Regions from separate parts of the Streptomyces sp. A18 genome, predicted to be linked through region 1. Evidence: riboswitches for the same ligand, from Rfam matches in the RefSeq annotation. Region 1 holds a riboswitch; each other region holds the start of a gene.
What was found. A riboswitch is a leader RNA that binds a small molecule or an ion and turns the genes downstream of it on or off. The one in region 1 is predicted to bind cobalamin.
Positions count from the first base shown of each region.

Region 2: another riboswitch for cobalamin. It lies ahead of cobN (cobaltochelatase subunit CobN); the one in region 1 lies ahead of AC5P1C_RS30985 (ribonucleoside-diphosphate reductase subunit alpha).
Region 3: another riboswitch for cobalamin. It lies ahead of AC5P1C_RS29655 (energy-coupling factor ABC transporter permease); the one in region 1 lies ahead of AC5P1C_RS30985 (ribonucleoside-diphosphate reductase subunit alpha).

Region 1 is NZ_JBWLKL010000027.1:24,146-27,413, reverse strand. It holds gene mctP (monocarboxylate uptake permease MctP) at 1-443, shown strand, start outside; gene AC5P1C_RS30990 (hypothetical protein) at 512-1,243, opposite strand; cobalamin riboswitch at 1,344-1,467, shown strand; gene AC5P1C_RS30985 (ribonucleoside-diphosphate reductase subunit alpha) at 1,605-3,268, shown strand, end outside.
Region 2 is NZ_JBWLKL010000013.1:29,340-32,607, forward strand. It holds gene cobN (cobaltochelatase subunit CobN) at 1-1,335, opposite strand, end outside; cobalamin riboswitch at 1,405-1,556, opposite strand; gene cobG (precorrin-3B synthase) at 1,605-2,912, shown strand; gene AC5P1C_RS21540 (precorrin-8X methylmutase) at 2,984-3,268, shown strand, end outside.
Region 3 is NZ_JBWLKL010000024.1:104,647-107,914, reverse strand. It holds gene cbiQ (cobalt ECF transporter T component CbiQ) at 1-337, opposite strand, end outside; gene AC5P1C_RS29660 (energy-coupling factor ABC transporter substrate-binding protein) at 344-718, opposite strand; gene AC5P1C_RS29655 (energy-coupling factor ABC transporter permease) at 718-1,494, opposite strand; cobalamin riboswitch at 1,525-1,722, opposite strand; cobalamin riboswitch at 1,946-2,161, shown strand; gene metE (5-methyltetrahydropteroyltriglutamate--homocysteine S-methyltransferase) at 2,325-3,268, shown strand, end outside.

The DNA of each region.
Region 1 (3,268 bases):
CGCTCGCGTTCGTCCTCACCATGGACAAGACGGTCGCGATCAACTTCCAGCTCCTGGGCGGCATCTGGATCCTGCAGACCATGCCCGCGCTCGTCGGCGGCCTGTTCACGCGGTGGTTCCACCGCTGGGCGCTGCTCGCGGGCTGGGCGGTCGGCATGATCTACGGCACGGTCGCCGCGTATGGCGTCGCGTCGCCGACGCAGAAGCACTTCGGCGGCTCGTCCGAAGAGATCCCCGGCATCGGCGAGATCGGCTACATCGGCCTCACGGCGTTCGTCCTGAACGTGGTGGTCACCGTGGTCGCGACCTTCGTCCTGCGCGCCATGAAGGCCCCTGACGGCATCGACGAGACCTCTCCCGGCGACTACACCGCGGACGCGGGCGACCCGGGTGTCGTGGAGGAGCTGCCGCCGGCCACGGCGGGGGCGCCGGGCGGGCACTGACTCTTCCCCGTACACAACGTGAGCGCGGGCCGCCGGAGGAATCCGACGGCCCGCGCTCACGTGCAGCCTCACGTGGCCTTGTAGAGCTCCGTCCGGACCCGCGCCGCGGCCTTGGCCGCAGAGGAGATCGCCAGGTCCTTGTCGGTGCCCGCGTCCACCATCACGAGCACACCGCCGACCCGCACCTCGGCCTGGTAATGCGGCGTGCCGTCGTACTCGTCGCCGCCCGTGGTCCGCGTGGTCTCCAGGAGGGCGTCGTCGCCGAGGTCCGGCAGCTTTTCGGCGACGTGGTGCTCCTCGACGGGGGCCGCCTCGGTGTCGACGGTGACGCGGGGGCACGCCTCGTTGAGCTGCCGACGGAGTTCGATGTGGCGCTCGGCGCGCTCGGAGGGCATCGAGACCAGGCGCTGGAAGACGTAGGGATCACCCTCGGAGACGGCCCCCGGATCCGGCCGCAGCGTCCGCTCGGCGCTGGCGCCCCGCATACGCCGCAGCTCCCCGCGCTCCTTCTCACCGGCCGGGCAGCCGCTCCAATCCCCGCCCCCGTAGCCCTGGTCGAAGAGACCCGTCGAGGTCTCCGAAGCCGTGGCCTTCTTCCCTGCGGCCGTGGGCAAGAGCAGCGCCGCCTTCAACTCGGCGTCCGTGAAGAGCCGGCGGGGATCGGCGTCACCGTCGACGCCGGCCGCCGCAGTCGGCTCCGGGGGCCGCGCAGGCTTCGTCTCCGCCTTCTCGCCGGCGTCCCCACATCCGGTGAGCAGCATCAGCAACCCCACGGCACAGCCCGCGCCAAGACCTCGCACGCCGTCTCCCCCTGTTCGACGTTCAGTTCGGCCGCCACCCTAGGGGACACACGCGCCGACACAAGATATGGGGCTGCCGCCCAGAGCCAGCACAAGATGTATGCTCGTGCTCGCTGTCGCCGCAGGGGAATCCGGTGCAAGTCCGGAACTGTCCCGCAACGGTGTATGAGTACGCATTTGTCGTGCTCGCAAGTCCGATGACCTGTCGACAGCGTGCCCGTTCCGACCGGTCCGGGTGCCAACGACGTCCGGGCCTCGTGGAATGGGCTGGTGGACGCGGAGCGCAGCCCTGCCCTGGGCGCGCCCCCGTGTGTCACTCGCCCCTCCCCAAGGCTCAGAGCCGAGCGAGGGAGTGCTCCACGTGACCATCGCGCCAGCCGAACCTGCGTCAGCGCAGACCACCGACGAGTCGCAGACCGCCGACGGCCCAGGCACCGCGCTGCTGCGTACCCTGACCGAACTCACCGCCGATCTCCCCGACGCCGACCCGGGCCGGGTCGCCGCCGCCGCGCTGCGCGGCCGTTCGGCGCGGGCCGATGTGGCGGAGCTGCGGGAGCTTGCGACCGAGGCGGCCGCCGGGCTCATCTCCGAGGACCCGACCTACTCGCAGCTCGCGGCCAGGCTCCTGAGCCTCAGCATCCGTGACGAGGCCGCGTCGCAGGGCGTGCGCTCCTTCTCCGACTCGGTCGCCGTGGGCCACCGCGAGGGCCTGATCGCGGACCGCACCGCCGCGTTCGTCGCCGACCATGCCGAGCACCTGGACGGTCTCGTCGAGGCGGCCCTGTCGGACGGCGCCGACTTCCGCTTCGGATACTTCGGCCTGCGCACCCTGCACAGCCGCTATCTCCTTCGCCATCCGATCACCCGGCACGTCATCGAGACCCCGCAGCACTTCATGCTGCGCGTCGCGAGCGGCCTCGCCGAGGACGGCTCCCCGCGCTCGGTGGACGAAGTCGCCGCCCTGTACCGCCTGATGAGCCGCCTGGACTACCTGCCGTCCTCGCCGACGCTCTTCAACTCGGGCACCCGCCACCCGCAGATGTCCTCCTGCTACCTCCTCGACTCCCCGCTGGACGAGCTGGACTCCATCTACGACCGCTACCACCAGGTCGCGCGCCTCTCCAAGCACGCGGGCGGCATCGGCCTCTCGTACTCCCGCATCCGCGCCCGCGGTTCGCTGATCCGCGGCACGAACGGCCATTCCAACGGCATCGTGCCGTTCCTGAAGACCCTGGACGCCTCCGTCGCCGCCGTGAACCAGGGCGGCCGCCGCAAGGGCGCCGCCGCGGTCTACCTGGAGACCTGGCACGCCGACATCGAGGAGTTCCTGGAGCTGCGCGACAACACGGGCGAGGACCAGCGGCGCACGCACAACCTCAACCTCGCGCACTGGATCCCGGACGAGTTCATGCGCCGGGTCGCCGCGAGCGAGGACTGGTCACTGTTCTCGCCGGCCGACGTGCCCGAGCTCGTCGACCTGTGGGGCGAGGAGTTCGACGCCGCCTACCGCAAGGCCGAGGCGGACGGGCTCGCCCGCAAGACCATCCCCGCCCGTGACCTCTACGGCCGCATGATGCGCACCCTCGCGCAGACCGGCAACGGCTGGATGACGTTCAAGGACGCCGCCAACCGCACCGCCAACCAGACGGCGGAGCCCGGCCACACGGTGCACTCGTCCAACCTCTGCACGGAGATCCTGGAGGTGACGGACGACGGGGAGACGGCCGTCTGCAACCTGGGTTCGGTGAATCTCGGCGCCTTCGTGGACACCGCCGCGGGCGACATCGACTGGGAGCGGCTCGACGAGACCGTCCGTACCGCCGTCACGTTCCTCGACCGTGTGGTCGACATCAACTTCTACCCGACCGAGCAGGCCGGGCGCTCGAACGCCCGGTGGCGCCCGGTGGGCCTGGGCGCGATGGGTCTGCAGGACGTCTTCTTCCAGCTGAAGCTGCCCTTCGACTCCCCTGCCGCGCGCGCCCTCTCGACGCGCATCGCCGAGCGGATCATGCTCGCCGCGTACGA
Region 2 (3,268 bases), on a different contig from region 1:
CATCTCACCGGGGGCGGGGCCCCAGTGCTGCTCCACGGACTCGCGCAGCTCGGCGGGGAGCGTGGCGTACCAGCGGCGGTAGTCGGCCGCCGGGATGCGCACGGGGTTGCGGGCCAGCTGCTCCTCGGTGAGCCACTCCTGGTCGTGGCCGCCCGCCTCGATCAGCGCGTAGATCAGCTCGTCGCCGTCACCGGAGGCGAGGCCGGGCACCTCGTCCGTGCCGAAGTCGTATCCCTCGGCCTGGAGTCGGCGCAGCAGGGCGACGGCGCTTGCGGGGGTGTCGAGGCCGACCGCGTTGCCGATCCGCGAGTGCTTGGTCGGGTACGCGGACAGGACGAGCGCGATGCGCTTGTCGGCGGCCGGGATGTGGCGCAGCCGCGCGTGCCGGACCGCGATGCCGGCCACGCGCGCGGCGCGCTCGGCGTCGGCGACGTACGCGGGCAGACCGTCCTCGTCGATCTCCTTGAACGAGAACGGCACGGTGATCAGACGGCCGTCGAACTCGGGCACGGCGATCTGGCTGGCGGCGTCCAGCGGCGATACGCCCTCGTCGTTGTCCTCCCAGTCGGTGCGCGAGCTGGTGAGGCAGAGCGCCTGGAGGATGGGGACGTCGAGGCCGCTGAGGGCTCCGGCGTCCCAGGACTCGTCGTCGCCGCCCGCGGATGCTTCGGCGGGCCGGGTGCCGCCTGCCGCGAGGACCGTGGTCACGATCGCGTCGGCGGCGCGCAGTTCGTCGATGAGTTCGGGCTCGGGGGTACGCAGCGAGGCGACGTACAGCGGCAGCGGGCGGGCGCCCGCGTCCTCCATCGCGCCGCACAGGGCCTCGATGAAGGCGGTGTTGCCGCTCATGTGGTGGGCGCGGTAGTAGAGCACCGCGACGGTCGGCCCCTCGACCTGGCGTGCGGTGCGCTCCAGCGGGCCCCACGAGGGTGCCGGGGCGGGCGGCTCGAAGCCGTGGCCGGTGAGCAGGACGGTGTCCGAGAGGAACCGGGCCAGCTGCTCCAGGTTGTCGGGGCCGCCGTGCGCCAGGTAGGCGTGGGCCTCGGCGGCGATACCGATGGGGACGGTCGACGCGGCCATCAGCTGGGCGTCGGGGGCCTGTTCGCCGGTGAGGACGACCACGGGGCGCCCGGTGGCGATGACTTGGTCGAGGCCGTCCTGCCAGGCGCGTACGCCGCCGAGGAGACGCACGACCACCAGGTCGGCACCGTCCAGGAGCTGCGGAAGGTCATCGAGCGGGAGCCGGGAGGGGTTCGCGTAGCGGTAGGCCACCGGACCGCCGGCGGCGCGGGCGCTGAGCAGATCGGTGTCGGACGTCGACAGGAGCAGGATCATGCGGCGTCGGGCCTTCCTCGGGGTGTCCACGCCCCGGGTGGTGTCGATGGCGTCTCCCCTGCTCGAGCGGACGAGAGCTCGGGGAAGGGAGTTCCTGGCTCACCCGGCAGGTGCACCGGGCTCACAGTGGCGGGACCGCGCCGGAATCACACCGGGCTTCCTCCCCTTGTCGCCGTCTGTGGCGACGACGGGCCGGCTGGCCCGTCACCAGGAATACTAAGGGCCGATCAACTGCCGGGGGGCAGGCGGACCTGCTGCGATGGGTCGGTATGCTCGCCGCCATGCCCCCATCGGTCCCCTCGCCAGCACTCTCGGGAGACGAGTCTGCCCGCGGCCGCGGCGACGCCTGCCCCGGGACGCTGCGGCTGCACCGGGCCGACGACGGGGCCTTGGCCCGCGTCCGCATCCCGGGTGGCCTGCTGACAGCGGGGCAGGCGGACGTGCTGCGGGACCTGGCGGAGCGGCTGGGAGACGGGGAGTTGCATCTCACATCGCGCGGCAACGTGCAGTTGCGCGGACTGCCTTGGGACTGCGGGAGCGAACTGGCTTCTCTGCTGGGCACATCGGGACTTCTGCCGTCCGAACGCCACGAGCGGGTGCGTAATGTGGTGGCCTCTCCGCTCTCGGGTCTCGACGGCCTCGGAGAGCAGGACGTCCGCCCGTGGCTGACCGCGCTGGACGAGCTGCTGTGCGCCGGCGACCGGGCCGCCGATCTGTCCGGCAGGTTCCTGTTCGCCCTCGACGACGGCCGTGGCGATGTGGCGGCCCTCGGCGGTGATGTGACCCTGACGGCGCGGGGCGAGGACGAAGCACTGCTGCGGATCGGCCCCGCGCACGACGCCGTCCTGATCTGCGCCGAGCGGGCACCGCGCGCCGCCCTCATCGCGGCCGAGACCTTCCTGGAGCAAGCGCCCGACGCGGGTGCCTGGCGGGTGACGGATCTGCCGGACGGCGTCGGCCCCCTCTTCGACGCGGTAGTGAGCCGCCTGCGCCAGGCCGGGCTCCGCGCCACCACCACCACCGAACCGCTCCCCCGGGATGCGGGCGGGCCCACCCTCGGCATCGTGCCCGGCCCGCACGACACGGCCGCGCTCTCCCTCGGCCTGCCCCTCGGCTCCGTCAGCGCGCCCCAGTGGCAGACCCTGACGGACGCCGCACGCCACCGAGGTGGCGGCGAACTGCGGCTGACCCCCTGGCGGGGAGTCGTCCTGCCGGGAGTCGAGCGGTCAGCGGCCGGACGGCTCCTGGAGGAGCTCGGGGCCGCCGGTCTCATCACCGGGCCCCAATCGCCGTGGACCGGCGTGGGCGCCTGTATCGGCAGGCCCGGCTGCGCGAAGGCGCTGGACGACGTACGCGCGACGGCGACAGCCGCGGTGGGCCCCGTCGGGGCGCTGCCCGTGTACTGGTCCGGGTGCGAACGCCGGTGCGGACATCCGCACGGGGAGTGGATCGACGTGGTCGCCACTCCCGACGGGCACCAGATCTCCCGCGTACGCGGCGAGAAACGGGACACGCCGGCGACCATCCCCGGCAGCTCGGGCGCACTGGCCGCCGCCGTGGCCGCGGCCCGCGACTGACCACACATGAACACATGATCAACCCCGCAAGACCCGACTGTCCCCTGCCCTATCAAGAGAGCGAACGCACTGTGCACCAGTACGAGAAGGACGGACCGGCGATCTACCGCCAGTCCTTCGCCACGATCCGCGCGGAGGCGGATCTGGCGGGCCTGCCCGCCGACGTGAGCCAGGTCGCGGTCCGTATGATCCACGCCTGCGGCATGGTCGACCTCGTACGCGACCTCGCTTTCACCCCGGACGTGGTGGCCCGTGCCCGCGAGGCCCTGCGCGCGGGCGCGCCCATCCTGTGCGACGTGGCCATGGTCGCCAGCGGCGTCACCCGCAAGCGGCTGCCCGCGGACAACGACGTCGTG
Region 3 (3,268 bases), on a different contig from region 1:
AGGCCGCCGATGTGCGCAGGAGCAGCCCGCCGGCCCGCGCGGGGCCGCCGTCGGCGAGCGTGACGAACCCTTCGGGGCCGCCGAGTTGGACGATCAGGGTGAGGGCGCCGGTCACGCAGAAGCCGAGCGGTACGCGGTAGGCGCGCCACAGTTTGCGCGGCGGCACCCCCGCGGGGCCGAGCAGCACGGCGAGCGCGGCGATCAGCACCAGGACGGCACCGGGCCAGGGCGGCAGAGAGACGGCGAGGACCGTGAGTCCGAGCCCGAGCACTGCCTTGTCCACGGGGTGGCGGCGGCGCCAGCGACTGCTGTGCGCCGCCGCGTCGATGGGCAGCACGCGGGGTCAGACCTGCTCGCCATCGGGCTGGTCGGCCTCCACGTCGGTGGCCTGCTCAGCGGGCGCTTCCTGCGATCGTGCGCTCTCCGCGCCCTGGCGGCGCCCCCTGCGCAGACCGAAGTAGTACGCGAGGACGCCCGCGCCGAGTGCCGCCTGCAGGGCGAAGAGCGCCGACTCGACCTCCCCGGACGGCGGTTCGTACAGCGGCGAGAACCACGGCTCGTAGTCCGGCTCGATCTCGGTGATCGCGGTCTCGGCCTGGGCATCGGCCCCGGCGAACGGCTCCTTCTCGTCGTCGCCGAGACCGAGCGCCAACGGCAGCACCGCGAGCGCGGCGACGATGAGGAGGAGCAGAGTGTTGATCTTCGCGTTCCGGCTCATCAGGCGCTGGCCCCCGTCTCCGTCGTCTTCGTCGTGTCCGCCGTCTTCGCCGTCTTCGCGTTCGTCGTGTCCGCCGTCTCCGCCGTCTCCACCGCCTTCGTGGCCGACCGCTTGCCCTGCAGCAGGACGCCGAGCCGCGTCAGCTCACCCTTGCTGGACTGCACGAGCAGCCGCATCACCAGGACGGTGAGCAGCCCCTCGCTGACGGCCAGGGGGATCTGCGTGACGGCGAAGATGCCGCCGAACTTGCCGAGCGCGCCCATGAACCCGCTGCTCGGGTCGGGGAAGGCCATGGCCAGCTGGACGCTGGTGACGCAGTACGTGGACAGGTCCGCGACGAACGCGCCGAAGAACACGGCGACCATGAGCGGCGCGCCGTACCGCTTCAGGAGGCGGTAGACGGCGTATCCGGCCCAGGGCCCGACGATCGCCATGGAGAACACGTTGGCGCCCAGCGTGGTGAGCCCGCCGTGGGCGAGCAGCAGGGCCTGGAAGAGCAGGGTGATGGTGCCGAGCACCGCCATGATCGGCGGCCGGAACAGGATGGCGCCGAGCCCCGTTCCCGTCGGGTGCGAGCAACTGCCCGTCACGGAAGGGATCTTCAGCGCGGAGAGGACAAACGTGAAGGCACCGGAGGCGCCGAGAAGCAGGGTGCTCTCGGGGTGCTCCTTGACCTCACGGGTCAGGGAGCGGACTCCGTGGACGACGAATGGCGCGGACGCTACGCCCCAGGCGATCGCGTGCGCCGGCGGGAGGAAACCCTCGGCTATGTGCATGGCTCAGCAGACCCTCTCCAGCACCTCGTGGATGGACAACGCGCCTTGGCCGGTCTCCTGGCTGACGGGTCGTACCGACCGAACTCCGCCTTCCCGGATGCGTGAGCACCCAGTGGCTGCCGCGAGGGCTGGAGCCGGACTTCCCGATCACAGTGGCGAGGGCCGCACCGGCATCACACCGGATTTCCCGTTCACCAAGGCGTGGTGACCCTAGTGCGCAATCGAGTTGCCTGACAACTTGTGGAGCCACCCCACCTGTGGCACGCGCGGGCGCACCCGAACACGGGCGTGCGCCCCTGGTCAGGGCGCGTCTCAGGAGTGTGTGATCTGGTCCGTGGTCGCGAACACCGCGTGACAGAGGCGGCGTCCCGCGGCTGCTGCGGACGGGGCCGTGTCCCACCTCACGGTCCGGGATGTGATCAGTACTGCCCAAGAGGCCGACCAGCCCCTTAGCCTGACCGGTGCAGCTGGTTCGCCCTGTCCGCCAGACAGGAGCGTCGTAAGAGGGAACCCGGTGGGAATCCGGGACTGCCCCGCAGCGGTGAGTGGGAACGACCGCCGTCATGAGCACTGGATCCGAGCGGATCCGGGAAGCGACGGCCAGTAGGAGCCTGTTTCGGCAGGTGTGCCCGCGAGTCCGAAGACCTGCCCGTTGCCTGTACGTGACCCCTCACGTGCGGACATCCCGGTGACCTCGTGGGCGGGTCGGCGTACAGATCAGGTGGGGCACCGCGCCGCAGGCGCGCGTTCGGTCCGCCCGGTTCGTCATCCCTTCGCGTCCGTGTCCCGTCCCCGGGATCCTCAGGAGTCATCTCGCGAAGGAGATTTCCGTGACACCGAAGTCCGCAGCCGCGGCAGCACGAGCCACCGTCTACGGCTACCCCCGCCAGGGCCCCGACCGGGAACTGAAGAAGGCCGTCGAGGGGTACTGGAAGGGCCGCGTCACCGCCCACGCCCTCCGGGACACCGCGGCGCAACTGCGCCGGGCCACCTGGCAGCATCTGGCCGCCTCCGGCATCCATGAAGTGCCGACCGGTGACTTCTCGTACTACGACCATGTCCTGGACACCAGCGTCATGGTCGGCGCGGTCCCGCAGCGGCACCGCGAGGCCGTCGACACCGACATGCTCGACGGCTACTTCGCCATGGCGCGCGGTACCAAGGACGTGGCGCCCCTTGAGATGACCAAGTGGTTCGACACGAACTACCACTACCTCGTGCCGGAGCTCGGCCCCGACACCGTCTTCACCGCCGACTCCGCCAAGCAGGTCGCCGAGCTGAAGGAGGCCATCGCTCTCGGCCTCGCGGCCCGCCCGGTCCTCGTCGGTCCGGTCACCTACCTGCTGCTCGCCAAGCCCGCGCCCGGCGTTGCCGTCGACTTCGAGCCACTCACGCTCCTGGACCGACTCCTGCCGGTGTACGCCGAGGTCCTGGGCGACCTGCGCGCCGCCGGTGCCGAGTGGGTGCAGCTCGACGAGCCCGCCCTGGTGCAGGACCGCAGCCCGGCCGAACTCAACGCCGCCGCCCGTGCCTACCGCTACCTCGGCACCCTCACCGACCGTCCGAAGCTGCTCGTCGGCTCCTACTTCGGCAGGCTCGGCGAGGCACTTCCGGTGCTCGCCAAGGCGCCGGTCGACGGTCTCGCCCTGGACTTCACCGAGGCCGCGGCCAGCCAGCTGGAGGATCTCGCCGCCGTCGGCGGGCTGCCCGGCAAGCGTCTTGTTGCGGGCGTCGTGAACGGCCGCAACATCTGGATCAACGACCTGGAGAAGTC